DNA from 4 places in the Brevibacillus parabrevis genome. Region 3 is predicted to be linked to each of the others. Evidence: riboswitches for the same ligand, from Rfam matches in the RefSeq annotation. Region 3 holds a riboswitch; each other region holds the start of a gene.
What was found. Region 3 has a riboswitch for S-adenosylmethionine ahead of IRJ17_RS06165 (BMP family lipoprotein). Riboswitches for the same ligand answer to the same signal wherever they lie in the genome.
Positions count from the first base shown of each region.

Region 1: linked by a shared signal. The riboswitch ahead of IRJ17_RS01780 (methionine ABC transporter ATP-binding protein) and the one ahead of IRJ17_RS06165 (BMP family lipoprotein) in region 3 are both predicted to bind S-adenosylmethionine.
Region 2: linked by a shared signal. The riboswitch ahead of IRJ17_RS12770 (pyridoxal phosphate-dependent aminotransferase) and the one ahead of IRJ17_RS06165 (BMP family lipoprotein) in region 3 are both predicted to bind S-adenosylmethionine.
Region 4: linked by a shared signal. The riboswitch ahead of IRJ17_RS01840 (homocysteine synthase) and the one ahead of IRJ17_RS06165 (BMP family lipoprotein) in region 3 are both predicted to bind S-adenosylmethionine.

Region 1 covers NZ_CP064090.1:385,905-393,458, reverse strand. Annotated here, with positions in the region: gene IRJ17_RS01805 (SDR family oxidoreductase) at 1-75, shown strand, start outside; gene IRJ17_RS01800 (MFS transporter) at 176-853, opposite strand; gene IRJ17_RS01795 (MFS transporter) at 998-1,591, opposite strand; gene IRJ17_RS01790 (LCP family protein) at 1,781-2,794, shown strand; gene IRJ17_RS01785 (Ger(x)C family spore germination C-terminal domain-containing protein) at 2,868-3,449, shown strand; SAM riboswitch class I at 3,555-3,674, shown strand; gene IRJ17_RS01780 (methionine ABC transporter ATP-binding protein) at 3,785-4,798, shown strand; gene IRJ17_RS01775 (methionine ABC transporter permease) at 4,799-5,464, shown strand; gene IRJ17_RS01770 (MetQ/NlpA family ABC transporter substrate-binding protein) at 5,521-6,363, shown strand; gene IRJ17_RS01765 (peptide ABC transporter substrate-binding protein) at 6,555-7,554, shown strand, end outside.
Region 2 covers NZ_CP064090.1:2,700,975-2,708,528, forward strand. Annotated here, with positions in the region: gene IRJ17_RS12740 (molybdenum cofactor biosynthesis protein) at 1-702, opposite strand, end outside; gene IRJ17_RS12745 (SPL family radical SAM protein) at 812-1,630, opposite strand; gene IRJ17_RS12750 (2OG-Fe(II) oxygenase) at 1,645-2,358, opposite strand; gene IRJ17_RS12755 (methylated-DNA--[protein]-cysteine S-methyltransferase) at 2,351-2,887, opposite strand; gene moaC (cyclic pyranopterin monophosphate synthase MoaC) at 3,120-3,602, shown strand; gene IRJ17_RS12765 (MFS transporter) at 3,606-4,886, shown strand; SAM riboswitch class I at 4,983-5,096, shown strand; gene IRJ17_RS12770 (pyridoxal phosphate-dependent aminotransferase) at 5,181-6,362, shown strand; gene IRJ17_RS12775 (hypothetical protein) at 6,579-7,049, shown strand; gene IRJ17_RS12780 (LysR family transcriptional regulator) at 7,087-7,554, opposite strand, start outside.
Region 3 covers NZ_CP064090.1:1,281,151-1,288,704, reverse strand. Annotated here, with positions in the region: gene IRJ17_RS06175 (ABC transporter permease) at 1-43, opposite strand, end outside; gene IRJ17_RS06170 (ABC transporter ATP-binding protein) at 18-1,547, opposite strand; gene IRJ17_RS06165 (BMP family lipoprotein) at 1,642-2,685, opposite strand; SAM riboswitch class I at 2,891-3,012, opposite strand; gene IRJ17_RS06160 (methyl-accepting chemotaxis protein) at 3,100-4,575, opposite strand; gene IRJ17_RS06155 (DUF3298 and DUF4163 domain-containing protein) at 4,738-5,361, shown strand; gene IRJ17_RS06150 (MarR family winged helix-turn-helix transcriptional regulator) at 5,580-5,996, shown strand; gene IRJ17_RS06145 (hypothetical protein) at 6,060-6,482, opposite strand; gene IRJ17_RS06140 (fibronectin type III domain-containing protein) at 6,551-7,554, opposite strand, start outside.
Region 4 covers NZ_CP064090.1:397,865-405,418, forward strand. Annotated here, with positions in the region: gene IRJ17_RS01825 (YqzG/YhdC family protein) at 1-94, shown strand, start outside; gene IRJ17_RS01830 (SCO family protein) at 97-720, opposite strand; gene IRJ17_RS01835 (rhodanese-like domain-containing protein) at 802-1,113, opposite strand; SAM riboswitch class I at 1,676-1,784, shown strand; gene IRJ17_RS01840 (homocysteine synthase) at 1,875-3,176, shown strand; gene IRJ17_RS01845 (ArsR/SmtB family transcription factor) at 3,412-4,458, shown strand; gene IRJ17_RS01850 (MFS transporter) at 4,458-5,666, shown strand; gene IRJ17_RS01855 (AAA family ATPase) at 5,723-6,661, shown strand; gene IRJ17_RS01860 (DUF58 domain-containing protein) at 6,667-7,554, shown strand, end outside.

The DNA of each region.
Region 1 (7,554 bases), 900 kb from region 3:
GTAGCTGTGCCGTACATCATGAGCCTTTCTGCGAAGGACAACGGCAAATCGTTGACATGCCCGCCAGTGAGGTAGCCGGGTTTACAAGGAAAGCGACAATCGAGAACGGTCTGGATAGCAAACAAGCCGCCTTTTTCCAAGCTGGAAGCAGGCGGCTTGTTTATGCGTAAACGAATCAACTGGCTTTTGTCGCCGAGATTCGTTTTTCGCGCTGGACATACGCATGGAGCAAACAGAGGAAGACGGAAGCAAGCGAAACGAGAGAGGCCAAAAGCAACGTGGGCTGCACGCCACCGTGGTCGTACATATAGCCCATCGCCAGCGGGCCGAGCAAGCGCCCCACAGCGGTAATCGCCCCGACGACTCCCAGGTAAAAGGGAGCGTTTTCCCCCGTCTTTTCCGTAATGAAAGTCGGGATAGTCGGAGAGATCAGCATTTCGCCAAAAGTGGTAATGATCATGCCGGCGATAAAAGCAAAGTAGCTGCCGTGATACATGAGCATGAAGCCGAACCCGAGAGCGTATGCCACCGCGCTTGCCACCAGCTGCGCGGACAAGTTTTGCTGCAGGATGCGCTTGATCCAGGACGTGATGGGCTGACCCGCAAAAATGATGATGCCGTTGATCGTCCACAGCCAACTGAAGGCCGACAGCGGCATGCCCTGCGCCGTAATGTAAGGGGCGACACCCGTGTTCCAGACCATGTTGGAAAAGAAAATACAGGCAGCTCCCAGTGCCATGAACAAGTAAAGCTGGTAGCGCAGAAGCAGGGCAAACGTATTTTTCGCCTCGCCTTGCCGCCGGTTTTCTTTTGCCTGGTCGCCAACCAGTTCTTGGTGCGAGATATTTTTCATAAGGCTCTTTTCGCAAATTTTGTTGCTATTGCTGTTGTGGAAACGTGTGCTCTATAATGAAAATCAGGAAGTCTATAGGATTTCCATTTACCGTGAATGCACGCTTCGCTTGGTACTATAAATATCAAGCAACTCACGGCTTTTCTAAAAGCAACAATTTCTTAGAAAAGAGCGTTTCATAAAAAGGAAGAAGAACAGCGCAAACAACAGCGTGCTCGTACTGTTGAACAAAAAGGTCAACTGAAAGGAAAAGGTAGCGATGACCCCGGCAAGCGAAGTGCCGATCGCCATGCCGAGATTGTTGCCTACGTAGACGATGTTAAACAGCTCTCGGCGCTGTTCTTTCCAGCGAAAGCCGATAAATGCCTGGATCGCCGGAAAAGAAAGGTTGAAAGTAAAGCCCAAACAGGTCATGAGCACGAGATAGACGGGCCAGCTGCTGATGAACGGAATGGACAGCTGAATCAATCCTTGAAAAAGCAGCGCTCCCACGATGAGACGCTTGGCGCCCAAGCGGTGAAACAGGGAGCCGCCGACGAATTGCCCGGCAATGCCCGCCAAAGACTGGACCATCAAAACAAAGCCGGCTTCGGTCATGGAGCGTTGGAGAATCGTATGTACGTACAAAGTAGTCAACGGCCACATGAAAGCGCTGCCAGCAGAATTGATAAAGCTTGCAACGAGAAAAAACAGGGCTTCCTGCGGGTAACGCTGAAAAAATGCGGATGGAGAAAGCACGACAAGTCACCCCTTGGAAACGAGTATGAAGGTAGTATAAAGAATATTGCAAATTTTGTAAACGTTAAAGTATAAAAAGTTAAGCTACCCAAATAAAGGCTGCTCCACATTGTAAAGATTCGAGTATACTAAACAAGTGGTGAGATGAGTTCAAGTAGATACAGAGAATAAAAGGTGGAGTAGTTCTTTATGCGAATATGGAAACGAGTGTTGCTCCTGATGCTTGTCGTGATTGCCACGACAGCGGGTTATTACGGATACTCCTTTTATGAGTTTGCTCAAAATATCCAGGCTCCTAATGTTGTTACACCTGCCCCGCCGGATGGCGGAGCCGCAACGAAAGCGGCGGAGATACCCGAGTGGGATGGTCAAGAGCGTGTGAACATCTTGCTGATGGGTGTGGATCGCAGGGGAATGAAAAATAACGGGCTTCCCCGTTCCGACTCCATGATGCTGGTCAGTATCGACCCGGCATCCAAGCGTTACGATCTGTTCTCCATTTTGCGGGATACGTATGTGGACATTCCCGGAAATGGCAGCTCGCGCATCAACTCGGCGATTGTAGACGGCGGGCCTGAGCTGGCGATGAAGACGGTCAGCCAGTTTACCGGACTTCCTGTGGATCGCTACGTCATTACCGATTTCGAAGGCTTCAAGGCGCTGATCGACGCAGTGGGCGGCGTCGAGATCGACGTAGAGAAAAACATGTATTACCATGACCCGACAGATAAAGGCGTCTACGATATCAATCTGAAAAAAGGTGTGCAGCAGTTGGATGGCAACAAGGCGTTGCAGTACGTCCGTTTCCGCCATGACGCCACATCCGACTATACGCGCACCGAGCGTCAGCGCAAATTGCTCGCCGCTGTAGCGAGCCAGATGAAGAGCGGCACATCCCTGATCCAGTTGCCGTCCATCCTCAAACAAGTGGCGCCGTACATCCAGACGAACATCAGCTCCATGGACATGCTGAAGCTGTCCGCGCTCGGCTTGAAGCTCGATACGATGCAACCGGGCAACTATCAGCTGCCGCCGATGGGAATGTTCCGGGAATCGCACAAGGCAGGAGCTGTGCTCATTCCCGACGTAGACCAGATTCAGTCGTTCATTCAGGAAAAGCTTGAGCCGCCGACTGAAACGATGCAACAAGAGGACAACAAAACAGACGACAGTACAGACAGCAAAGACAGCACGCGAATGTAGCGTGCTGTTTTTTTGCATATTTGGGCACACTATCCATGATTTTCTACAGTACAGGCACATTGGGGTGAAGGAGATGGACCAGGAGTTCCTGCATAGATGGTTTTCGCATATCGGGGACCTGGTTGCCGAGCATATCGATGACCCGGATGGGTGTGCGAGGCTGTATTTCATATCGAGCATGGCGGATGCCAAAGTCGTGTACAGCGAGCTTATTCCGAAGCTGAGGGAAATCGATCAGGATAGACTGAATATCGACCATGTCGAAAGGCACTTGGGACTGGGGAAACGAGCAAGGGCATGCGGGACAAGGCGAATTTGCAATCAGACAAAAAACTTTCAGGCGGGCAAATACGGGTGGCATTTGTACAATGAGCACTTTGCGAAAAAAGGCATTGGCAGCATCTCCTCCCGTTACAGCAAAATGATGAAAACGATGGAGGACGCATTGGAAAAGGAAATCGAGAAAGAACTGCAAAAAGTCGTCAAAAAATTGCAGCAACTGGACGTCGATCCGGCGGGATTTGGCATCGTCTATCGCGCCCAGCAGAGGGGATTGAAAGAGACGACGAACCGCGACTGGAGAAAAATTTTCCGGCAGGCGTCTGTTCGTTTTCATGTTCAGGCAACCATTATCCGCAACGGAGTGATAGATTAAAAAAGTTTTTCCTGGGATTGCTATTGACGGGATATTTTCAAAAAGGATATAATCCGGTTTGTATCATGAAAATATGAAAAACGAACATAATATACGTGGAAATCTTTCTTATCAAGAGAGGCGGAGGGACAGGCCCGATGAAGCCCGGCAACCGGTTCATTTTTTCGAAAATGAGCGTCGCGGTGCCAATTCCTACAAGATTGGTTGGATCTTGATAGATGAGAAGGGTGGATGCGAACGTATACATGCGTTGCAGCCCCTTTTTCGTTTATGAAAAAAGGGGCTTTCTGTTTTTCACAAGGCATGTAGACAGATTTTGCTGGGAGGTGGATGCGTTGATTCAATTGCAACAACTGCATAAAAGCTATCAAGTACAAGGCAAGACGATTCCGGCATTGCTCGGGATTGACCTTTCCATAGATAAAGGGGAAATTTACGGGATCATCGGGCATTCCGGTGCGGGGAAAAGTACCCTGATTCGTTGCATCAACCTGTTGGAGCGCCCTACGTCAGGACAAGTCGTTGTCGACGGAGTGGATTTGACCAAGCTCGATGACAGCAAGCTTCAGGAAAAGCGCCGCCAGATCGGGATGATTTTCCAACACTTTAACCTGTTGTCTTCCGCGACCGTAGGCGAGAATGTCGCTTTCCCGCTCAAGCTCGCCAATCGCTCGAAGGCTGAAATCCAGAAAAAAGTGGACGAGCTGCTCAAACTGGTCGGGCTGGAAGCGCATCGGGACAAGTACCCGTCGCAATTGTCCGGCGGTCAGAAGCAGCGCGTAGGCATCGCCCGAGCGCTGGCCAATGATCCGAAAGTGTTGCTGTGTGACGAAGCGACTTCCGCCCTCGATCCGCAGACGACGAACTCGATTCTCGCGCTCTTGCTCGATATCAACCGCAAACTGGGATTGACCATCGTGCTGATCACGCACGAAATGCACGTGATCCGTTCCATCTGCGACCGCGTAGGCGTCATCGATGGCGGAAAAATTGTCGAGTCGGGTGAGGTTCTGGACGTGTTTCTCAAGCCGCAGCATCCGACGACACAGGAATTTGTCGAGCAGGTGGCCGATTCCAGCGAGCTGCGGGAAGCAGTCGCGCACGAAAAGGCGGCAGGAAACCGCACGATTGCCCGCGTCACATTCCTGGGGGAAAAGACGTACCAGCCGATCTTGTTTCAGACGATGCAAGAAACAGGCACGGTGTTCAGCATCTTGCAAGGAACGATTTCCCGCATGAAGGATACGCCGTACGGCCAACTGGTCGTCGAGCTGGAAGGCGATGTCCGTCAAAACGAAAAAACCATCGAGACGTTGCGTCAGCGTGGCTTGGAAGTAGAGGTGATATAGATGGACTGGACTTTGGAAAATGTGGATTGGTCGGAGATCGCCGAGGGAACAATAGATACGCTGACGATGCTTGGCTTCTCGACACTGTTTACCATCCTGATTGGTTTGCCGCTGGGGATTATTTTGTTCCTGACTTCTCGCGGACAGCTTTTGCAAAACCAGGTGTTTTATGCGATTGCCTCATTCGTTGTCAATATACTGCGTTCTGTACCGTTTATCATTTTGATGATCTTGCTGATTCCTGTGACAAAAGTAATTGTGGGTACTTCACTCGGGGTACTCGGAGCGATTCCGCCGCTCGTCATCGGTGCAGCCCCGTTTTTTGCGCGGCTGGTGGAAACCTCGCTGAGAGAGGTGGATCGAGGAGTCATCGAAGCCGCTCAGTCGATGGGAGCCTCCAACTGGCAAATCATCTGGAACGTGCTGCTTCCTGAATCGCGTCCAGGTCTGGTGGCCGGGATTACGATCACGACAGTTGCCCTTGTCTCTTACACCGCGATGTCCGGCGTAATCGGCGGCGGCGGGCTGGGAGATTTGGCAATCCGCTACGGCTACCAACGCTTCCAGACAGATGTCATGATTGTTACAGTGATTATTTTGCTCGTGTTGGTCCAGATCTTGCAGTCGCTGGGGGATCGCCTGGTTATGCGATTCAGCCGCAAGTAAGGTCTTTCCATATAAGCTTTGCAGAACACAGACCAAAAAATAGGGGGAAATCATTTATGAAAAAATTAGTCGTATCTGTACTTTCTACCGTATTGGCATTTTCCTTGGCAGCGTGCGGAAGCAAAACGGAAACAGCTCCAACTCCAACTGAAGGCGGCGCACAAGGCGGACAACAGCAAGAAGTAACGTTGAAAGTAGGCGCTTCTCCGGTTCCACACGCAGCCATTTTGAAGTTCATCGCTCCAAAGCTGAAAGAACAAGGTGTTAACCTGGAAGTGAAAGAGTTTACCGATTACGTACAACCAAACGTACAGCTGAATGAAAAGCAACTGGACGCAAACTTCTTCCAGCACAAGCCTTACCTGGAAGAGTTCAATAAAGGTCAAAACATGGACTTGCAGCCAGTAATCGCCGTGCACATCGAGCCTTTCGGTGCTTACAGCAAAAAAGTAAAATCCGTTGACGAGCTGGCAGAAGGCGCAACCATTGCTTTGCCAAACGACCCGACCAATAGCGGACGCGCGCTCGCTCTGTTGGAGAAAAACGGCGTGATCAAGCTCAAAGAAGGCGCTGGCATCAGCGGAACGGTAAAAGACGTTGTAGAAAACAAGAAAAACCTGAAGTTCAAAGAAGTAGAAGCTGCTATGCTGCCACGCGTCCTGGAAGAAGTTGACCTGGCGCTGATCAACACCAACTACGCACTCGAAGCAAAACTGGTGCCGACAAAAGACGCTCTCTTCCTTGAAGACAAAGAGTCTCCATATGCGAACTTCCTGGTAGCTCGTCCAGACAACAAAGATTCCGAAGCGATCCAAAAGCTGGCGAAAGAACTGAACAGCCCAGAAGTGAAAAAGTTCATTGAAGATGAATACAAAGGTTCCATCGTTCCTGCATTCTAAGGAACAGCTAATTGATGAATCAACAAATAAACCCAATTTGGCCCGTGTGGCTGGTTGGGTTTATTTTCATTTATAAAAGTATAAATATTCGTAAAATTTAATTAAATCTCACCGAACCCCATTCTCAAGACGATTTTTGTCGAGTATATTGTGGTGGCGATAGAAAAAAATTGATAAGGGGGAAAATTCAGATGAACAAAACATTCAAACTACTTTTCGGCGTGTCGCTTGTGGCTGGAAGTATTTTGGCAGGATGTTCCGGGAACCAGGCCGCCGCTCCGCCTTCTGCACCTGCCGAGCAAAAAGCAGGAGAAGCCAAGCAGACGGCGAGCGCTGGCAAGCCGCAAGTGTTCAGGGCCAACCTGACAAGCGAGCCTTCGACGGCGGACCCTGGGCTTGCCAAGGATGCTACGTCAGGCGCGGTCGTTCGTGCTACTTTTGACGGCTTGACCAGATTAGACAAAGACGCCAAGCCGATGAACTCGGTTGCGTCGGACGTGAAAATATCCGACGACAAACGCGTGTACACGTTTACGATTCGCGACTCGAAGTGGAGTAACGGCGATCCGGTGACAGCGCACGACTTCGAGTATGCCTGGAAGCGTGTGCTCAATCCGAAGCTGGGTGCCGAATATGCGTACCAGCTATACTACATCAAAAATGCGGAAAAGGTGCATACGGGCAAGGCGCAAGCAACCGAGCTGGGGGTAAAAGCTCTTGATGACAAAACGCTTGAAGTCACGCTAGAAAACCCGACACCATTTTTCCTGGAATTGACGGCCTTTTACACCTATTATCCTGTAGACAAAAAAGTGGCAGAAGCCAATCCGAACTGGGCGAATGAAGCAGCAACACACGTTAGCAACGGTCCGTTCAAAATGACGGGCTGGGAGCACAAGAGCAAGATTGTATTGGAAAAGAACGAAAACTACTGGGATAAAGATGCTGTCAAACTCGACCGAATCGAATTTGCCATGATCGAGGATGACAATACAGCGCTGTCCATGTTCGACAACAACGAGCTGGACTGGGCTGGTCAACCGCTTGGCGGTTTGCCGACTGATGCGATCCCGTCTTTGAAGGAAGCCGGCAAGCTGGTCGTTCATCCGAAAGCGACGATGTATTGGTACAAAATCAATACGACCAAAGGGCCGCTGAAAAATGCGAAAATCCGCAAAGCGTTGGCCTATG
Region 2 (7,554 bases), 1.4 Mb from region 3:
CTCCTTTCCGTACTCGGAGGCAAGCGGATTCCACGGACCTTGCTGGTGGCCTTTCCATTCGCTGCCGTCTTCCCACATTTCTTTTTTCCAGATCGGAACGATTTGCTTCAGTCGTTCGATGGCGTAGCGCCCTGCTTCAAAAGACTCGTTGCGGTGCGCAGTAGCGACAGCGACGACGACTGCGATTTCCTCTACAGCCAAATCTCCGATGCGATGATGCATCGCGACGGTCGCGCCAGGCCAGCGTTCCTTGATCTCGTCCGCGACCTGCTTCATTTTTTCCACTGCCATCGGTTCGTACGCTTCATAGGACAGGTAGACCGTGCGCTGTCCGTGCGTAAATTCGCGCACCGTCCCGACAAAGGTGAGAATCGCGCCTGCGTGCGGGTTGCTCACGAGGCTGACCAGCTTGTCCGCCGAGAGCTTTTCCCGGGTAACGGCAAAAAAGGGCACTTCTTCACCGCCGCTGACTGGAGGCAAAAGAGCGATCTCATCCTGAGCGGAAATGACGCGATCAGGCTGGGCGTATTCGTGATTAATGGAAACAAAACTGCTGCCGAGCAGCGGGGCGAGGACAGGGTACTCTTCCCGGATTGCTTGCAGCAGATCGTGTACAGTAGCGTTTTCTGGCAAAGTCAATTGGATGTCGCGGGCATTGGCGCGTTCGGCCAGTCCGGCAAACAACAATACGGTAATCGTCAAGGCAATTCCTCACTTCCGCTTGTAAATGACAGTTCTCTATGGCTTGACGATATCACAATCGGAGAGAGATGCCAATGAGCGAAGGGCTGCAAGGTGCACGCTAAAAGGGCTAGGGGGCGAATCCCTCCTGGCTGATTTTGACTTCGTCAGGGGCGAAGACGCGCAACAGCCGCTTGTAGACGATCCGATACGCGGAAGGTCCCGCCCATTCCTCTAGTCCCGCTTCGCTGAACAGGGCGGGGATGCCGTTTTTGCTCGTCCGTTTGCCGCCGCTGCCGTCTCCCATATAAAAGTCGTCCAGGCAGACGCGCGTGACCAGCGGCCGCAGCAAGTCGGGAAACGCTTCCGTGCTCGGCAAGGCCGGAGCGATCGTCGCCTGGGTCGGGACGCCAGCGGCAGCCAGTCGCTCCAACGCTTTCAGCCGAGCCGCAATCGGCGGGGCCTGCGGCGAAAACAGCTTGCGCATATCCTCCCGGTCGGTTTCCACCGTCATGCTGACCCGTACACGCTCTCCGAGTTGAACGAGCAAATCGATATCGCGTGTGACCAGCGGACTGCGCGTCTGAACGAGCAAAAAGTCGGGTGGATTGTCCGCCATGACTTCCAACAGCGAGCGTGTCACTTTTTCCCGGTACTCCGCAGGCTGATAAGGGTCTGTGCTCGACGACATGAAAATCGTGACCTTGCCTTTTGCCTTTGCTTTGCTCAGCTCTTTGGCAAGCAGCGTGGCTGCTTCGGTTTTGACGTCGACCCACGTGCCCCAGTCCAAACCGCGAAACAGCGAGACAGGCATTTGCCGCACGTAACAGTAAGAACAGGCGAACGAACAGCCTGTGTACGGGTTGAGCGAATGCGTGTAATCTGCGAGAAAGCCGCTGCCTTTATTCAGGAGCGACTTCGGTTGTTTGTAAAAGAGCGTGCTTTTCAAGCTAATCCCTTCTTTTACGTAGCGTCGTGGAAAATGATGCCCAGGCTGTACCGCGTGCCTGTCGTGATCGTGCTGACTCCGTGACGCATCGTCGTTTTGTAGTAGCCGCGTGTCCCGGCTACAGGGCGGTAGGAGGTGGGGAAAATCAATCCCGCCCCTTGCTCCAAGGTTATCACATGACCTCTGCTTTGCGCGCGTGGTCGTTGCTCTGTCAGGAGAAATTCCCCGCCGGAAAAGTCTTTTTCCTGCTGATTTAAGACAAACACAACCTGAAACGGAAAAAACAGCTCTCCGTACATATCCTGATGCAGACAATTGTAGCCGCCTGCTTCGTATTTTAAAATCAGCGGCGTCGGCCTGGTCTGTCCGTGCTGGTGACAATGATCGAGAAAATCAGTCAGAGCCGCAGGGAAAGCAGCCGTATGTCCGAGCAGTTGCCCCCAATGATTGGCTACTGGAGCCAGCCGGGGATACAAGCTTGCCCTGAGCTGTTGGACGAGCGGCGGCAGCGGAGCCTGATAGTAGCGATATTCGCCGCTGCCAAAGCGGTAGCGCTCCATCTGGATTGTTTTGCGAAAAAGCGAGTCAGCGGAGTAGCCCGCGATCAACTCCTGACATTCTTCTTCCTTTAATAGACGCGGGAGAGTGGCGTAGCCTTGTGCATCCAACTCATGAACGATCTGCTCCCAGCTTTGCGCGTCGATTCGATTCGCCAACGTGTCAGACATGGACAGCGCTCCGTTTCACGCTCGTTTTCTCCAGCTTGAGCAGCTCTGTTTTCATGGGGAGGCCGCCGCGATAGCCTGTAAGCTTCCCGTCTTTTCCGACCACCCGATGGCACGGAATCGTCAACAACAACGGATTGGCGCCAATCGCTGCGCCCACTGCCCGGACAGCCGCGCTGTTGTTGATATGGGCAGCAATGTCGGAGTAAGAGGCCGTCTGTCCGTACGGAATTTGCTGCAACGCCTGCCAAACCGCTTGTTGAAAAGGAGTGCCCGACAGATCGTGAGCGACTGAAAACTGCTGGCGTTCTCCCTGCAAATACTCGATGATCTCTTTGGCGTACGGAGCCAGCCGAGCCGCATCCTGGACGAGAGCGTATCGGGGTTTGCGCCGCGCTGCCCATTGTGCCAATTCGTCAATCGGGTGGTGATTGGAGCCGACGAAAGCAAGTCCCTTCTCTGTTGCTGCGATGTGCAGACTCCACTCGCCATGCTCTACTTTTGCCCAGTATATGTGCTGATTTTTGTTCATTTTGTTTGCGCCTCCTTAACGATTGCCGATGTACGCACAGTATACCTTTGTTTTCGCGATTCCGTACGTTTTCGGCAATAAATCAGCAAGATAGTGAAAGCGGTGCGACATGATTTGCCAAAGACAAATCTCGCGGTGTTCCCATTGCTTTTCGCAAGCGGCGGGAGTAAGGTAGAAGAAGCAAAGTTGCAAGCGGGTTACGGGATCGTACAAATGGAGGACGAACAGGAACATGAGTGATCAACTGACGCATTTTAATGAACAAAACCGTGCGCGCATGGTGGATGTTTCGGAAAAAGACATCACCAAGCGGGAGGCCGTAGCGGAAAGCAAAATCGTCATGAAGCCCGAGACGCTTCAGCGTATTCGCGAAGGGCGGGTAGAGAAGGGGGATGTGCTGGCAGTCGCGCAAGTAGCGGGAGTCATGGCTGCGAAAAAGACGTGGGACATCATTCCGATGTGCCATCCGCTTTCCTTGACCGGGATTGATATTCGCTTCACGTTTGAAAACGAGACAACGCTGGGCCTGGAAGCAAGCGTGCGGACGACCGGAAAAACAGGCGTCGAGATGGAAGCTTTGACAGCGGTAAGCGTTGCTGCTCTTACGGTGTACGACATGTGCAAGGCGATGGACAAAGGCATGGTCATCGGGCCGACCTGTCTGTTGAGCAAATCAGGCGGGAAGAACGGCGATTTTCGTCGGGGAGAGAACTAGATCATGAGACAGAAATGGGAATCCTATCCGAGCAGCATTCGTCTTCTGGCGGTTGCTGCCATCATTTTTTCTACGGGTATGGCATGTATATGGCCGCTCGTCACGATTTACATTCACGATTACTTGGGGAAGCCGCTGCCTGTAGCGGGTTTTTTGCTGTTATTGAACCAGGGCGCGTTTTTGATCGGAAGCATCACGGGTGGCATGCTGTTTGACCGCTGGGGAAGAATGCGGACGATCATAATCGGCTCTGTCGGCATTATTTTGATTACAATCGGTCTTGGACTTACGCACGATTTTACCGTGTATACGATCCTGCTGCTGTTAAACGGGCTGTTCTACGGAACGCTGTCTCCTGTCATGAACGCGCTGGCGGTCGTTTTGTGGCCGGAAGGCGGGCGCAAAGGAATCAACATGATTTACGTCGCGTTGAATGCGGGAGTGGCGGCAGGCTCGGCGCTGGGCGGACTTTTGGCGAGCGTATCGTTTTCTTGGACCTTTTTCGGGAACGCACTCACGCAAATGATCGTTCTCGCCATCTTCGTGATCTTTTTGCCGCGCCATCTGAAAGCGGCGGAGAATCGGCCACTGCCTGCTTCGCCAGCGGGCGAGTCGGACACGAGCAAGACCGATGCTGACGGACAGCTTGGCGCACATGGCGCAGGAGAGCTTCAGCCAACGCGAAAAGTGGTTTGGGGAGCCTTGCTGTTTTTGTGCAGCGGCTTGCTGATCAGCTGGATTGTGTACGTGCAATGGACGACGGTGTTGTCGACTTACATGCAATCTTTGGGCATCTCCTTGCGCCAGTACAGCTTGCTGTGGACGCTGAATGGCGGCTTGATCCTGTTTGGTCAACCGCTGATCGCCTGGGTCATTCGCCGCTTTGCTCGCACGCTGAAAGCGCAAATGCTGCTCGGCTCCTACGTCTTTGCCTTGTCGATGCTGATTTTGTCGCAGTCGACCTCCTATGCGGGCTTCGTCGCCGCGATGTTTATCATGACGTTGGGCGAAATGCTCGTCTGGCCAGCCGTTCCTGCCGTAGCGGCGCAAATTACGCCAGCAGGACGGGAAGGCTTTATTCAAGGGCTGATCGCGGGAACAGGCTCGGCAGGGAGGATGCTCGGACCGTTGCTCGGCGCGATCATTTTCCAGCACTTCCAGGCGCAAGGGCTTTTGTACATCATGGCAGGGCTTGCGCTCTTGTCCGTGGCGTTTTTCGCCTTCCACACAACGTTTTTGAATCGCCGTCAAAAGGTGGCTGTGCCAACCGCAGAAAAGATGTAGCGAAAAAAGGCGAGCGCCTGCGGGGAAGCATCTTGACACGTCGAGAGCAGGCAATGTAGTATGAAGAAGATTAAAAACAGTATATTCCGTGTGATTTACTTATGAAGAGAGGCGGAGGGACTGGCCCTATGAAGCCCGGCAGCGGATCTGCGCGTGTAGCGATGCAGATGCTGTGCCAATTCCAGCAGGAGCATTCCTGACAGATAAGGACGTGACCAAGCTGATCTCCCCCTTTTTCTGTACGGAAAAAGGGGGTTTTTGCTGTATGGGCGAAAAGAAAGGAACTGAAGAGAAATGCGTATCCAACCTTCCGACATGATTGACCGACTGCCAACCCAATTTTTCGCGACGTTGGTAGCGAAAGTAAATAAAGTCATCGCCAACGGGCACGATGTGATCAACCTGGGGCAGGGAAACCCGGACTTGCCGACTCCTCCCCACATCGTAGAAGCGCTACAAGCACATACAGCCAACCCGCTTCACCACAAGTACCCGCCTTTTTCCGGCCGACTGGAGCTGAAGCAGGCTGTTGCGCACTGGTACAAACAACAATTTGACGTAGACCTTGATCCGGAAGAAGAAGTAGCGGTTTTGTTCGGCAGCAAAACAGGACTGGTGGAAATTTGCCAGGTGCTGATGAACGCAGGCGACGTCGCGCTCGTACCGGACCCGGGCTATCCGGATTACTGGTCGGGTGTGGCGGTCGTCAATGGTCGGATGTCGATGATGCCGCTGACAGCAGAAAATCAGTTTTTGCCGGACTACAGCAAAATTCCGCAAGCCGATTTGGATCGGGCCAAGCTGATGTTTTTGAACTATCCGAATAACCCGACAGCGGTGAACGCGCCGTTTGAATTTTACGAGGAAACGATTCAATTTGCCCGCAAGCATGAGATCGTCGTCTGCCACGACTTTGCCTACGGCGCGATCAGCTACGACGGCAAAAAGCCGGTCAGCTTCATGCAGGTGCCAGGGGCAAAAGAGGTCGGTGTCGAGTTTTACACTTTGTCCAAAACGTACAACATGGCTGGCTGGCGCGTAGGGGCGATGGTCGGCAACCGCGAGCTGGTGAGACTGATCAATCTGATTCAGGATCATTATTTCGTCAGCCTGTTCGGTGCTGTGCAAATGGCCGCGGTAACCGCGATGACCGAATCGCAGCAATGCGTTCGGGATTTGGTGGCTGTCTACGAAAGCAGACGCAACGCCTTGTTCTCCAATCTGCACCGCATCGGCTGGCAAGCGCCGCCGTCCCAAGGCTCGTTTTTTGCCTGGCTCCCGGTTCCAGCCGGATTCACTTCCATCGAGTTTTCCGATTTGCTCTTGGAAAAAGCGCATGTCGTCGTTGCTCCCGGTGACGGCTTCGGCCCTACCGGGGAAGGATACGTTCGCGCCGCGCTGTTGTCGAGTGAAGAACGTCTGGCCGAAGCGGTACAGCGCATTGAGAAATTAGGACTGTTTGCCAATACCAAATAGGATGAGAACGGACCGCACTTTCCTGCATGAGAAAGTGCGGTTTTTGTTTGGAAATCAGGGGATAGCAGGAGATTTTCTGGGTAAAATGTAAGGGCCATGCGTTTTTGGAAACCAAGACAGGCAAGGCGAATAAAAATCATTCTCACCGTTGACAGATAATGATTTTCATTATAGGATGGTAATGATAATTGATCTCAGCAAGAGCGGGAGGGTACTATGCGCTATCAGATTAACGGTTACACGGACATGTATACGGTGATCGCCAACGAGCGGAAGATCGGTGGAGCCATTGAAGCAGCTCAGGTTCGACTGCGCACGGGAGAGATTTTTGCCAATGCGGTTCTCACTCGTTTGGAAATGTCAGGTGCGCATTTTTGCTCGATCGGATTCGTCACAGAAGAAGGCAAGCGGCTGATTGTGCACGTAGATGATATCAGCATGATCGCAGATGCGCGCCATGTAAATGTATGTGAGCTGACCAATGAATGCATGCGTGCAGAGAAATGCGCGGATCGCTTGAAGCGTTTGAAGCGTCTCTGTGAGCTGAACGAAGGAAGCTGTACGCCGACTTTCCAGGAAGAAGCGCTGCTTTTGGCAGAGGACATCGGACTGGATGAAGCACGTGGACACGTAGACTTGTCTTTCTTGCCGCAAGCAGAAAAGGCTCGTGTTGTTCGCATCGCGTAGAATAGCTATTTGATTTACATAATCGCCCCTTTCCCTTTTACAGCGGAGAGGGGCTTTTTGCGTGCGGGCGTTGATGCTGCAAAAACCGGATGAAGCTCTGGACCGGATAAGGCATGATGTCGTCCTGGCGATAGACGAGGCAAATGTGCCGGCGATTGACGTAGCCGGGCAGTTCGCGAACGATCAGTTCACCAGTCTCGCTTTCGCGCACGACGCTGCGATACGGCAGGACACTGACGCCCATGTTGTGTTTGGTCGCTTCCTTGATCGTCTCAATCGCCCCCAGCTCCATGCGCACTTGCCAGCGCAGCTGGTTTTCCTGGGCCCAAAGTTCAGCAAGCTCGCGTGAGGTGGAGCCTGCTTCGTGAATGAGAAATGGCTCGGATTGCAAATCAGTCAGCTCGATCACGCTTTTTTGGGCAAGCGGATTTTGCGGAGCGAGAACGAGGCGCAGCTCGTCGGCAAGCAGCGGAATGACATGCAGACCGTCCTGGGGCTGCATGGA
Region 3 (7,554 bases):
GCGGCTGAACCAGTGATTTACACAGCTCTTTGATTGCTGCCATGAACGCTTCCTCCCGCCATTAACACGCTGATTTTTTCCTCGGTTGCCTCTTTGCGCGAAAGCTCTCCGGCGATCCGCCCTTTGTACATCACCAAAATGCGATCCGACAGCGCCAAAATTTCCGACAGCTCGGATGACACCAGCAAAATTCCGTCTCCTGCGTTGCGCTTGTCGATCAGCGCCTGATGGATGTACTCCATCGCTCCGATATCGACACCGCGCGTCGGCTCGGCTGCGATCAAAAACGGGGTTTCATGCCCCAACTCCCGCGCGACGATCAGCTTCTGCAAATTTCCGCCCGACAAATTCCCGGCAAGCTCCTGAAGCTGCCGCGAACCAGTCTTGATCGCGAATCGCTCCACCCAGCCAGTCACAACCTGGCGAAAAGCTTCCCGCAGTACGATGCCGCGCCGATTGAATGCAGGCTTGCGCTGATAGCCCATCAACGCGTTCTCTTCGACACTTTCCAGCTTGGCGGTTCCCCACATATAACGATCCTCGGGAATATGGGCCAGACCCGCTTCCCGGATTGTCGCCACAGATTTGTTGGTGACGTCCTTGCCGCCCAGCCGCACTGTTCCCTCCTGTGCCGCCCGCAAACCGCTCACGGCTTGCAGCAACTCGGACTGTCCGTTGCCAGAAACTCCGGCAATTCCCACGATCTCGCCGTGATGGACGGTAAAGCTGACCCGGTCGAGCAACGTCTGCTTTTCGCGCACCGACAAATTTTCCACCTGCAAAAGCGGTCCCTGCTCCAAAGCGACGCGCTCACTCAGCTCTTGCAGCTCGCGGCCGACCATCAACCGGGCCAAATCGTCCACATTTGTCTGCTCACGCGCAACCGTACCCGTCACCTTGCCGCCGCGCAGCACCGTGATGCGGTCCGCTACCTCCATTACTTCTTGGAGCTTGTGCGTAATCAAAATCACGCTTTTCCCGCTCTCCGCCAGATTGCGAATCGTTTGCAGCAAGTCGCGAACCTCCAGCGGAGTCAACACAGCGGTCGGTTCGTCCAGCACGATGATGTCTGCGCCCTGGTACAGCACTTTCAAAATCTCGACCCGCTGCTGTTCTCCCACCGAGCAATTGGACACTTTTGCCTGTGGATCAATCGGAATACGGAACTTTTCGCTTAGCTCGCGCACCTTTTGCACAGCGTCATGGCGGCGGAAAAACCCGGCCTGCTGCGGTTCGTAGCCAATCACGATGTTTTCTGCCACGCTGAACTCGCCGAACAGCATGAAGTGCTGGTGCACCATCCCGATTCCGTTGCCGATGGCGTCCTGCGGCCCGCGAAAAGCGACCGGCTTGCCGTTTAGCACGATATCGCCGGACGTAGGCTGCTCCATGCCGTACAACATCCTCATCAACGTCGTCTTGCCCGCTCCGTTCTCACCGACGATCGCGTGCACTTCTCCGGCAGCAAGCGAGAACGAGACCTTGTCGTTTGCAATAAAATCTCCGTATTTCTTGGTCATGGCGCGCATTTCCAAACGATAGGTCATCCTTGCTCCCCCTTCTTTACGCTTTCCTTTCGCATATAAGGAAGACCGACTACACAGCCGTAGTCGGTCACAATCAAGCTCTGTGCACTAGCTTTTAGAACGAATCCGGCACTTTGCGGGTACCAGCAATGATCTCTTCACTGATCGCTTTTACTTTGTCCACAACTTCCTGGCCGATGAAAGCGTTCAGCGGTGTTTTGCTTTCGTGAGTCACATACGTTACGCCTACGCCTTTTTCTTTCAATCCGTAGTTGACGACACCTGGTTTGAAAGAACCTTCCACAAACGATTTCACAGTTTCATACGCTGCTGCGTCTGTCCCTTTCAGTTGGGACAATACGATGTGCTCAGGGTCAATCGTCGTGCGGTCAACGTCTTGTCCTGCTGTAAAGAAGCCTTTTTCCTTCGCGGCTTCGAATACGCCGAGATCGCCTACCGCAGCTGCTCCGTTGATGAAGTCAGCGCCTTTGGATGCTTGCAGCAGAGCCAGCTCTTTCGCTTTTGCCGGGTCAGTGAAGCTGCCCACGTAGTTTACCAGAAATTCTGCATTCGGATTGGTCGATTTCAAGCCTTCCTGGAATCCGCCTGTCCATTTTTTCAGAAGCGGAATGTCCATTGCGACAACCATGCCGACTTTGTTTGTTTTCGTGGCAAGACCTGCCGCCACCCCCATCAGGTAAGCTGCTTCCTGCTCGCGGAAAGTAACGCTGCGCACATTTGGCAAATCGACTACTGTATCAATAATCGCGAAGTTGCGATCAGGGTTTTCTGCGGCTACTTTTTTCAGTGCGTCTTCTGCTTCAAAAGAAGAAGTGATGATCAGGTCGTAGTTTTCCGCTACGGCTACGCGCAAGTTCTCTTCGATCGCACCATGGTCAGTCGACTCGATGCTTTTTACTTCCGCGCCAAATTCTTGTCCTGCTTTTTTCGCGCCCTCGTCCATTTGCTGGAAGAATGGGTTCACGCCGATTTTTTCAGGCAAAATCAAGGCAACGCGTTTCTTCGCTGCACCTTCTTGTCCTGCGGCTTGCTCTTTCGGCTTATCCGTCGATGCGTTCCCGGCAGGTGCATTCCCGCCTGCTGAACAACCCGCAGCCAAAACAGCAAAAGTAGTCAATGCCAACAACAACTTCTTCATGGTGTCTTTCTCCCCTATCTGAACGTTCTCCGTTTTCTCTATCCTAACCATAATGTACGGTTTTTCGACAAAAAGATCAATACCAAACACGAATATTTCACATTAAAATTATTTTATTGTTCGTTATTCTCCCTCTGTCCATCCTCCCCTTCTAACGAAAAAAAACTCTTCCCGAAGGAAGAGTTTGCGTCCGAAGCCGTCCTCTTCCTCATCTGTCAAAACCCCGGTACAGGTTTTGCAGGAATTGGCACCTTTCTGTACATGTCTCGCATGTCCAGTGGTTGCCGGGCTTCATAGGGCCAGTCCCTCCGCCGCTCTCGATAAGGTAGATCATCTATTGAGTTACAATGAACTTATTCTAGCAGAACGCTCTGAAAAAGCAATTGTTTTTTCAGATTGTTTCCGCCAGTTTGTTTATTTCGTTTGAAAGGTTTGCTGGAGTCGATGCGACAGGTTGCTAAGCTCACCCAGCTCTTCGGTAATTTCCCGCACCTTTTGATGCTGATTTTCTGCGGTGGCAAAAAGCTCTTCCAGGTTGGCAACCGATTGTTCGGTGACGGCCGTAATCGTCGACATCTCCATCGCCACTTCGCCTGAACGCATTTTGACCCGGTTCATGCTGGAACCGACATGCTCGGCCGCTTGCAGGAATGCCACCATGCCGGAGCGCACTGCCTCGATCGAAGCCACCGTTTTTACAGCCAGCTCCTGTCCTTTGGCTACAGACGCCTCTCCGTTGCTGATTTGCTGCACAGCGTTCTCGCTCTCCTGATGGAGCGATTTGAGAATTTCCGTAATCTCCTGGGTAGCGGTCGCGCTTTGCTCAGCCAGCTTGCGCACTTCGTCAGCTACTACAGCGAAACCGCGTCCATGCTCGCCAGCCCGCGCTGACTCGATGGCGGCGTTGAGCGCCAAAAGATTTGTTTGCGTAGCAATCTGGTTGATCGCTCCCACGATTTCTTCTACCCGGTTCGCCTGGCGATTGAGCTGGTGAATCGTCGCAGCAGCCACATTGACCGCAGACACGATCTGTTCCATTTGCTGTGAAAGCTCGTTCATCATGCCCACGCTGTCTTTCAGGCGCTGGTTGTTTTGATCGGACTCGCTCTTCATCGCATTCGTCTGCGTCGTTACCGCCACGATCTCCTGGTCGATCGACTGCACCTCTTCTTCGATCTTCACAGTCGAATTGGCCTGCGATTCCATGCCAGTCGCAACTTCGCGAAACGCAATCATCATCTCGTCCGTATTGCGTTTCGTTCCTTCGGCATGCTCGTGCACATGCTCTGTCGTGCGGTCAATCTGCCCCGTCATCTGTTGAATATGTACGAGCATTTCTCCCAGACGGCGTTCTTTTTCCTCTGCTTCCTGTCGGGCGATATTCGCCTTGCTGAGAGAAGCTTGTCCAGCCAGACAGAGGTACGTTACAGCCCCCATCATCATGAGGATCGCTACAATCCGCAGCACCAGATTCAGTTCCGTGAAGTCGCCGCTAAAAATTTCGTAGGAGCCTGTATAAAAGCCGACCAGAGTCACAACAATCTGCGCGATTCCCGCCGACACTACCAGCTTCCAGTCGAGGTAGGCTGCCAAAAATCCCATGACAATGAATGCGAGAAAAGTTACCTCTGGATAGGTAGTAAAGTGATCGAATGAGATCGCGTAAAACATGAGTCCAATCGCTACCAGGTAACGAATGACATGACTGTCCCTTTTGATGAAGTAAAACGGTGACACAATGAGGGTGACCAGCAATCCGAGGGACGTCACTTTCCAGAAGTTTGCATCGACCTGATAAGCAATCAGTCCCGCCATCCACAGGTGGTTCCATAGGATAAAAATCATAAAGCCTTCTTTGTCCGTCAAGGTGTTACGAACCAATTGAATCATAAGTGCCCCCCTTTTCCTGTTACTTATGTATCGGATTCTTTAACCATTATATCGCGTGCAGATTGACTAATTTGTGAAAAAAGTGAGAACAGCCAAAACGATTGGAGAATAGGCTACTATCATCTCCCCTTATTTTAAGCTATTTGGAAAGGAACTGGAACTGTGGAAGAACAACTCAATCTGTTGCCAGCCACTGTGCTGACGCGGACCATCAACCGTCCGAACACCACGATTTACTACCCGCAGCTGGCAGGGCTGGCCAACCAGCAGGCGGAAAAAGACATCAACCGGGCCATTTTGCAAACGGTGCAAGGCTTGATCCACGAGCAGCAACGAGTGCAGGTGCCGGGAAATACACAGATGCAAGGCAGCTTTGAAATCAAGACGAATGAACGCGGCATTTTCAGCGTGACACTCAGCAACTACGCGTACACCCCGCAAATGGCTCACGGAATGACTTTTCTCGGCTCTGTAACAGCCAATACCCAGACAGGCAAGCTCTACACCTTGCGCGATCTGTTCAAGCCAGGCAGCGACTACGTCACGGTCCTGTCGGAAAACATCAAGCGACAAATCAAAGAGCGCGATATTCCTACTTTAGGTAATTTTACCACAATCAAGCCAGATCAGGACTTCTATCTCGCAGACAAATCGCTTGTTATTTATTTCCAATTGTATGAAATCACGCCTTATTACGTCGGGTTTCCGATGTTCCCGATCTCCGTCTACGACTTGCAGTCGATTATAGACGAATCTGGCCCGCTCGGCATTTTGTCCGCCAGTTAAAAGTAGTGAACAACTGAACGCAAAATCGTGTGTGCACAAAGCTGAGCGACGGGGAACGACTGTCATCAGCTTTGTTTTTTGTTCGGAAGAATGCCTTTTTTACATTCGAATAAACATTTACTTATATGTCATTACCTGCTACTATTTTATTTGTACATATTTACTTAAGCAATCAAGCGCATCGTATCGAACCAGTTTTTTCTGGAGGTCTGATATTCATGCAACACTACGGTCACAAGATCGGCCAAACTGCCAGAGTTTTCAGTAAAACCTTGAATGGAATCATGTCGCCCATGGGATTATATAGCTCGCAATGGAGCATCATTCTCTGCCTGCACTACCGCAGCTCGCTGACGCAGGTGCAGTTGAGCAATTACTTGAACGTGGAGGCCCCTACCATTACGCGGACATTGACCCGGCTGGAGGAAATGGGCTGGATCATCCGCTCCGAGGGTGACGACAAGCGCGAACGGTACGTCTCGCTCTCGCCAGCCGCTATCGAGCGCTTCCCCGAGTGGCTGCAAGCTGCCCGCGATCTGGAAGACGTCGCCCTGCGCGATTTGGATGAGAGCGAGTTGGCTGTCTTTAATCGGGTGCTGAAAAAGATGACGGAAAACTTGAATACGATTGCATAAATTGAACCGAGATTCATTATCCACAGAAAATGACTTTGTCGACAACAATTCCATTCGACAAAGTCATTTTTTTGAGACGTTTTTATTTTGCACAAACTGAACTACCATGTCTACAAACCAATATAGCAGTGAATTAATAAGCGCAGGTTTCCAGAGCACGCTTGAATATGAGATAAATGAGACGAAGTTTAAATCATTGCTCTGGTTTATAAAAAGCAAAAATAGGGGGATAAACAAGAGGGGGGTTAGAACAAGAAAGGTAATCATTACTTGTAAGAAAGCACCTGCGATCCATCGTGCATGTACTAATTGACTAATAATAGTATCCGCTAATAAAGACACGGGTAATGACACTGTTAAAAAGACTGTAGCTACAACAAAGCCATAAATAACAAAGTACAATACAGGTTTATTAAAATTTAAAATGATATACAGCAAAATAGAAATCGGCGTGGCAAGCAAGACAACACTGTACTTTGACAGCATGGCATCCTTCTCCATATTTTTGACGTAAAAGGAGACAGCGCAGCTCACTGACCCATCTCCAATTTCATTTATTTCCCAATATTAAAGAAACTGTCTAATGGAGGAAACAGCATATTGAAATCTTTATGAGCAGTTCCATATTTAAGTACCCATTGGTTGTTACCTGGTTGTATAATAAAAAATTCATGGCTAGGAGCCAGATCATTTCCGCCATCGATTGTATATCCACCAGCGCCCCAAAATTTACCCCGATAATAGTAATCAATATCCGGTCCAGGCACTAGACCGTTTGGTGCAGCATGTTCAAAAATAAATTCTACCTTACCATTCTTTTGATCGACGATAGGTTCATACTTGAATTTGATATTTTTATCACTAGCAGTGGCTGTATTCACCAAGTTGTGATTTGCGTCATAACCCTTAGTAGGGTGAACATCAATATTTGTAACGCCGACTGTTGCTCCGGTTCCATTGCTTGAACAAAATATGCAAACTCTTACTTCAGTATGCGTTCGATAGCGCCTATCCTCAGCATCAAATCCCCTATCGCTTCCATCTCCACCAAAATATGCGTAAGTAGAGTCTGGCCAAGGATTAGGTACAAAGTTCTCTGGAATGAATGTTCTATATCTCAATTGCCATTTCTTGGGGGCTGGAACTGGTTCAGCAATAAACTGCTCTTCACTTAAATCCACTTCTCTAATTATTGTCATTGTCTGATAAAAATTGTCCTGTTTATTCATGCTAGCTGCATCTATACCACTATTCTTCATTTCCTGAATCTTATCTCGTTTCAATGCATCGCTCATTGGTCTCGCGCCAACGATTTTATAAGTATATTGCTCACCCGCTTTAACCTCTTCGTCGACAACTCGACTATCTGTAGTTTCTTGCAAGAATTTTTCATCCCGATAAACCTTATAATTCTCTACACCATCAATATCTGGCCAATCTATTACTACCATCTTATTGTTTGTAATTGTATCAACTTGTAAGTCAGTTAAAGGATTTTGCTTTACTTTTTCTAATGTGCTTTTTGAAAGCCCAGACAGTAATTCGTTCTTTTCCTTGG
Region 4 (7,554 bases), 880 kb from region 3:
GCAGGGCAATCGCAGGTGGGCGCTTCTTGTGCATATTGAATTTGAAAACCAAACGGAACGAGTCGTGAACATCACGTACGAAGAAACCGTCTGAGTCTAGTCAGCGAGCTGTTCCATTTCTTTCATCATTTGCTCCATGTCCATGTCCGCCGCCATGCCGTAAGCACGGCGCATGTTGCCGTCACCGTCGACGAGGAACATGCGTGCGGTGTGGGCAAAGGAACCATCAGGCTGCTTCAGTACCGCGATCCCGAAGTCTTTCGTTACTTTTTCCACCGCCTGGGCATCTCCGCGCAAAAACTTCCAGCCGCTTTGATCAGCCTTGAACTTCGCTGCATACTGCTGCAAAACCTCAGCCGTATCAAAGTCGGGGTCGAAGGTGATCGAGACAAACTCAACCTTGTCGCCGAACAGCTTTTTCTCCTTCAACTGATCCTGAAGCTTGGACATGTTGTACGTCGTTGCCGGGCAAATATCAGGGCAATTGGTAAACATGAACTCGACAAGGCGCACCTTGCCTTTGCCTTGCGAGAACGTATAGGAAGTTCCGTCACTGTTGTCCAACGAAAAGTCCGCGATCGGCTTCATCACCGGAATCGGATCTTTTGCCAAGTATTTGTAGCCGAACACACCTACAATCGCAAGGATAATCAAGCCTGCCAGCACCGTAAACCAATGGCGCTGCAACGCTGACCCTTGTTGCTGTGCTCCTTCACTCACGATTTCCTGCCTCCCCTGCACATCTCATGCGCCATCCCGCTTTGCTTGCAGCGGCGAGCAGCGCACATTTTCTCTGTCTTTCTAGACTTCTTTTTCCCCAGGCCATGCCAGCATTCCGCCAACCATATTGGCAGCGTCAAAGCCAAGCTCACACAAATATTCAGTTGCCCGGTGGCTGCGTGCGCCGCTTCGGCACACCATGATGACCGGAATGTCTTTGTCCAGCTCGTCGGTGCGATGCGGCAAAAAGCCGAGCGGAATCAGCTTGGCCTCTTTGATATGGCCTTCGTTCCACTCCTCCACCTCGCGTACATCAATCACCTGAAGCTGTTCTTTTGCCGCGAGCTTTTCCAGCAGCTCTTGTGGTGTAATTTCCTTCACGCCATGGCTCATCGCGTTTTTTCCTCCTATATGTACAATCGTTTAGTCGTTTTCTGCCATTTCCATCATATCATAGGCCCCAGGCGTTTTCTAACGGCGGGAGCTGCGAAAGCGCCGAGATATAGGGGCAATTTTGTGACAGCAAGGCTCGGTTGCTTGCAAGTTCAAAGAATTTACAAAAATGACCATAAAATTATAAAATTACAAGTAAAAAACCATGTCTGCCAGTTCATGAAAAAGAACGCTGATAATTGATGAAGCTTAGCGTGAGGGGGAGTTATTTCTATGATGTATGTCCTTGGAATTTTGGCTGTTTGCACTCTGGCTGCGGTCCTCTTGTATGCCAAAAAAGGAAAACAATCTCGTAAGGCAACTCATTTGGTTTCAGATGAAGGAAACCCTCATACAAACCATGTAAACAGAGCTTACCAGACAGGCTCTCTGGATCTTATGGGCAACAGCATGAACGGGTAAATCTTTAAAATCCACAAAATCCACCCCGATAACTTAATCATTTGATGTTGACAGCGAAGTATGGTTTTTCATACAATTATGACAACAACTGAAAGCTACATTTTCATCAAGAGCGGTGGAGGGACAGGCCCTATGAAACCCGGCAACCAGCAAGCGAGTCTTGCGCGGTGCTAATTCCTGCAGAATCCATAGATTCTGAGAGATGAACGCACACCCGTGCATAGCCGGAGCCTTCTTCTACTCAGGAGAACGCTCCGTTTTTTTATTTCCTTACCCCCATATAAAAAGGAGAGATGATCATGTCTGACCAACAACAATGGAAACCGGAAACGCTCGCCGTACACGGCGGACAGGAGGTAGACCCGGTAACAGGCTCGCGCGCGGTTCCGATCTACCAAACGACTTCCTACGTCTTCCGTGACACGGAGCATGCTGCCAACCTGTTTGCTTTGAAAGAGTTCGGCAACATTTATACGCGCATCATGAATCCGACCCAAGACGCATTTGAAAAGCGCGTCGCTCTGCTCGAAGGCGGCGTAGGTGCGCTGGCAACCTCTTCCGGTCAGGCAGCCATCACCTTCTCGATTTTGAATATTGCGCAAGCGGGCGACGAGATTGTCGCATCTAGCAGTTTGTATGGCGGGACGTACAACCTTTTTGCCCATACGCTGCCACGCCTGGGCATCAAAGTACACTTTGTGGATCAGTCCAATCCGGACAACTTCCGCGCGTTCATCAACGATAATACCAAGGCGCTCTTTTGCGAGACGATCGGCAACCCTCGCATCGACGTGGCCGACTTGCAGGCAATTGCGGACATCGCGCACGAAAACGGCGTGCCGCTGATTGTCGACAATACATTCGCTTCGCCAATCCTGACCCGTCCGTTCGAGCACGGAGCTGACATCGTCGTTCACTCCACGACCAAATTCATCGGCGGACACGGCACGGCGATTGGCGGCATTATCGTAGATTCCGGCAAATTCGACTGGAACAACGGCAAATTCCCTGGTCTGACGACGCCAGACCCAAGCTATCACGGAGTCGTTTATACAGAAGCAGTCGGCCCGCTCGCCTACATCATCAAAGCGCGCGTGCAACTGCAACGCGACATCGGCGCTGCCGTAGCTCCTATCAACTCTTTCCTGTTCCTGCAAGGTCTGGAGACACTCCACCTGCGCATGGAGCGCCACAGCCAAAACGCACTCGCGGTAGCGAAATTCCTCGCCGAGCATCCGGCAGTGGAATGGGTCAGCTACCCAGGTCTTGAAGGCGACGCCAACTACGCACTCGCGCAAAAATATTTGCCAAAAGGCGCTGGCGCCATCCTCACCTTCGGCATCCGCGGCGGCGTGCAAGCAGGCAAAACATTGATCGAATCCGTAAAGCTCTTCTCTCATTTGGCAAACGTAGGCGACTCCAAGTCGCTCGTTATCCATCCGGCGAGCACGACGCACCAGCAAATGAACGAAGCGGAACAATTAACGGCAGGAGTAACTCCCGGATTGATCCGTCTGTCTGTCGGAACAGAGGCGATCGAAGACATCATCGGCGATTTGAAGCAAGCTTTGGAAGCAGCTGTTGCCGTGAGCAAGGTATAGGTTTTCCTACAACACCATACCTTTTCATTCAAGCGAAAACGAAAAAACCACTCTCGTCAGGGAAGTGGTTTTTTTCGTTTTTTTGTGTCTTTCACTGGATAGTCTCAACTAAATCAGCAGAAAAAAAAGAACAGATGCGAAAATCATTGAACTATTCATTCGAAATAACTTGAATTAACAGTTCGGATATTTTAGAATTTGATCTATGAAAAAAATGGGGAAAAGGTGATCCGCTTTGAAAATATGGAACATCGGCAGTGCACGCACCACCTACCAGCTCGACTTCGCTTGCTCACCGCTTTTTGAAGCCGCACTCGGAATCGCCGTCGCCACTTACGATCAAATTCACCACACGCTGGAGCATCCGCCTGAGCACTGGAGCAGAATGCTGAGCGCGCTTCCGCAATCCGTCCAGCTTGAGGTTGATTACGCCAAAAGGCACAACACTTGGAAGACGTTGCTGCAACTGCTCCACCACCAGCCTTTTGCCGATCTCGAATCGTTTTTGCATGTTGTCAGCGAGCTGTCGGCAGAAGAGTTGCGCTACCACGCCCTGCCTTTTTTGGGCCAGGAACGACAGCAAGCACGCGAAAATGCCGCGCAGGGCAGCGCAGCAGACGCCGAGCTTTTGCAAGCAGCATGCCGGGACCACCTCTTTTTTGCAGCGTATATTGCCCATATCACCTCTGTCGACACAAATGAACTGCGCCAGCATCTGCTCACCTTGATGGAAGGCTGGTATCAGACACACATCAAGCCGCAAGAAGACAGCATCCGGCGTATGCTGGAAAAGGATACGTCGCAAAAGCGCGCGATGCAGGACAAGCTCGATCCGGAAGCACTGGTGGAGTGGGCAACCGGAGCAAGCTATCCCCCTGAGCCTGCGGTCACTCGTGTGCTACTAATCCCGCAAGCGATTTATCGGCCCTGGACGGTGCAGGCCGATGACGCGGGCACGAAAATTTTTTACTGCCCGGTCGCCGATGAAAACATGAGCGAGCACATCGACCCGTACCAGCCGCCGCAGGCTCTGGTGCAAAGCTTCAAGGCGCTCGGAGACGAGCAGCGGCTCCGCATGGTCAAAATGCTGGCGGAAAAAGAGCTGAGCTTGCAGGAATTGACCGACGTCCTGCAAATGGCCAAATCGACGGTTCATCACCATTTGTCCATGCTTCGTTCCGCGCGTCTGGTAGAAGCGTCCGGCTCCCGGTTTCGCCTGCGCAGCCAGTCCGTATCCCAGCTTTCCCTCCTGCTCGATCAGTTTCTGGAAAGGGGATTTTGATGATTCCGCTCTGGAAAAACCGTTCCTACACCTGTATTTTGCTCGGTCAGCTGATCTCCGAGTTTGGCGCATCGCTTTCGACGCTGGCAAACAGCTGGTTGCTCTACCAAATCACCGGCTCCCAGACCGCTGTCGGACAAATGTGGCTGCTCTACTTTTTGCCTTCGCTGCTGGTGCAGCTTGTGGCTGGCCCTTATCTTGACCGCTTTGACAAAAAGCGCGTCATGCTCTTTTCCCAGTGGATGCGCTGTGCGGCTTTCGGCTGTGCTTTTTTGGCGATTTCCTATGCGCCTGACGCTCTTTGGCCGCTCTATCTGACATCGCTGATCAACGGTCTTGTTCAACCGCTGTACGTGCCAGCGAGCCAATCGCTGCTCCCGACTCTTGTCAAACAAGAATCGCTGCTGCAAGCCAACTCTTATCTGGACAGTGCCATGCGCATCGCGATGATTGCAGGCCCGCCGCTGGGCGGGATTCTCGTCGCGAGCATCGGCGGCACACATGTGCTGGGCCTGGTCGCCATCGGGTATGCTGTCAGCGGAGTTTTTCTGCTTTTGTGCGAAAAGACTTCGGTCCCTCCTGCCAAAACAGCAGAATCATGGCTTTTCATGTTCAAGGCAGGGCTGTCCGTCTTTCGGGAAAAACCGTTTCTCTTCTATTTGAGCCTGTACTCCGCACTTGTGCAGTTCGCGGTCGGTGTGACTCTGGTGCTCAATCTGCCGTTTGTGGCGGGCGAGCTGCACGGAACGGCTCTGCATGCGGGATTGTTTTTGGCAGGCTATCCGTTAGGCTACCTCATCGGAACTTTTCTGGTGCCCAAGCTGTTTAATCATCTGGAGCCCTCTTTAGTCATGCTCGTCTCCTTGGTGGCAGGCGGGTTGAGCTTTGTCGCTTTAGGCTTCACTCCGTTCATCGAGCTGGCAATCGCCATCGAGCTGTCGGCGGGTGTTACTGCCCCCTTTTTTCAACTGCACAGCACGCGACTCTATCAACTGCACGTCCCAGCCGGGATGATGGGACGCGTATTCTCAGTGCGTCTGCTGATCGTTCGCACTACAATGCCTATAGGGATCTGGCTGGGAGGAACGCTCAGCGACAGCGTCGGCATTCGCCCGCTCTATTTCGCGATCGGTGCGCTGATCGTGGCCGTTTCCATCGGCGGGATTGCTTTGCAAAAATTTGTAAAATATAGGATATTCCATGTATAATGAAATGCGTGGAAATGACATCACCCCATACCCTATCTACATAAAGGAGAAATCTCATGACTCATCCTGCTCTGGATAGCCTGCTTGCCACCGTAAACCGAGTAATCGTGGGAAAAGAAGATCAGGTCCGCCTGCTGGTAACAGCTCTTTTGGCGCGTGGACATGTGTTGCTGGAGGACTTGCCTGGCATGGGCAAAACTGTACTCGCCAAAACTTTGGCCCAAGCGATCGGCGGAACGTACAACCGCCTTCAGTTTACTGCCGATCTGCTCCCGTCCGATGTAGTAGGTTTGCATGTTTTCAATCAGCGCACGAGCGAGTTTGAACTGCGCAAAGGGCCTGTTTTCGCTGACGTGCTGCTCGCTGATGAAATCAATCGCGCGACTCCGCGGACTCAATCCGGCTTGCTGGAATGCATGGAAGAACGCCAGGTAACGATTGAAGGCGTTACATTGGCACTGCCTTCGACCATGCTGGTAATCGCCACCCAGAACCCGATTGAATCAGAAGGCACTTATCCATTGCCAGAGGCTCAACTGGACCGCTTCCTGTTCCGGTTGTCGCTTGGCTACGGCACACGCGAAGACGCCAAGGAGATTTTGCGCAGATTTCGCAGCAGCTCTCCTCTGGAGACGATTCAGCCCGTAATAACGGTGGAAAAGATTGCTGCCCTGCAAAAAGAAGTCGCCGCTGTCCACGTCAGCCAGGCGGTAGAAGACTATGTCATCGATTTGACCGAAGCTACCCGCAGCCATCGCTCTGTCGACGTCGGCATCAGCCCGCGCGCCATGCTTGCCCTGCTGCGCTCGGCACAGGCTTACGCTTTTGTATCCGGGCGCACTTACGTTTTGCCGGACGATGTCAAAGCCGTGTTCCCGAGCCTCGCTGCCCATCGAATCCGTCTGTCCATGGAAGCCGAGCTGCATGTGACGGAGCAGGAAGTGGTTATGCAAATCATGTCCAGCGTGCCGGCACCTGTTGAGGAAAGCGTGTAAGCCTGATGGATACGAAGCAAACCTTTCATGTGATCGGCTTTCTCCTCCTGCTTTTCGGACTTTTTTCGGGCAGCTGGTTTCTCTGGCTGCTTGGCGGATTTTTCTTTTTCATGCCTGCTGCCCAAGAGTGGTGGGCAAAATCGATAGTCAAATGGGTCAAGCTGGAGTGGACGAGCGACCAGACCCGCGTCATGCCTGGCACACCCGTGAACATCACCATTCGCCTGCACAACCGCTCCTGGCTTCCCCTGCCAGCTACGTGGCTGCGCTTTTCCTTGCCTGAGCATGTCACGGTGGACGGTGGAAACGAAGTCAAAACAAGCAATCAGCGCACCATCGTGCGACTGCGCTTTGATTTGCCCATCCGCCAGAGCGCAGCCAGAACGTTGACGCTGACCCCGCACAAGCGCGGTACGGTCTGGCTGACGGAAATTCAGTCAGAGACGATGCCGCTATTCGCAGACGAAGTAACTTTCCTGCCGATGCCGTTGTCTTTCTCCATGCTGGTTTACCCGTTGCCGCTGCCGCTTCCTCCGCTCGTCCTGGAAGAGACGCAGCCAGACGGCAGCAAGCTTTCGCGCCAGCGTCAGCAAGAGGATGTCACTTTTTTGCGCGGGACACGACCTTACATGCCAGGCGATCGGTTCAAGCATATTCATTGGAAAGCGACTGCGAAGACAGGCACGCTTGAAACAAGGCTTTTCGAACATACTGCCCATCCGAACTGGCGGATCATCGGCCACATTTTGCCGTCCTATGAACCGCTTGCGCAACGGCATAACGATGAAGCCAATGAACGCATCATTTCTTGCCTTGCCGCCTTGTCCATGCTTTGCCGCAAAAAGTCCATCGGCTTCGAGCTGTTCCTGACCGTCAAGCAGCGTGGACGCGAG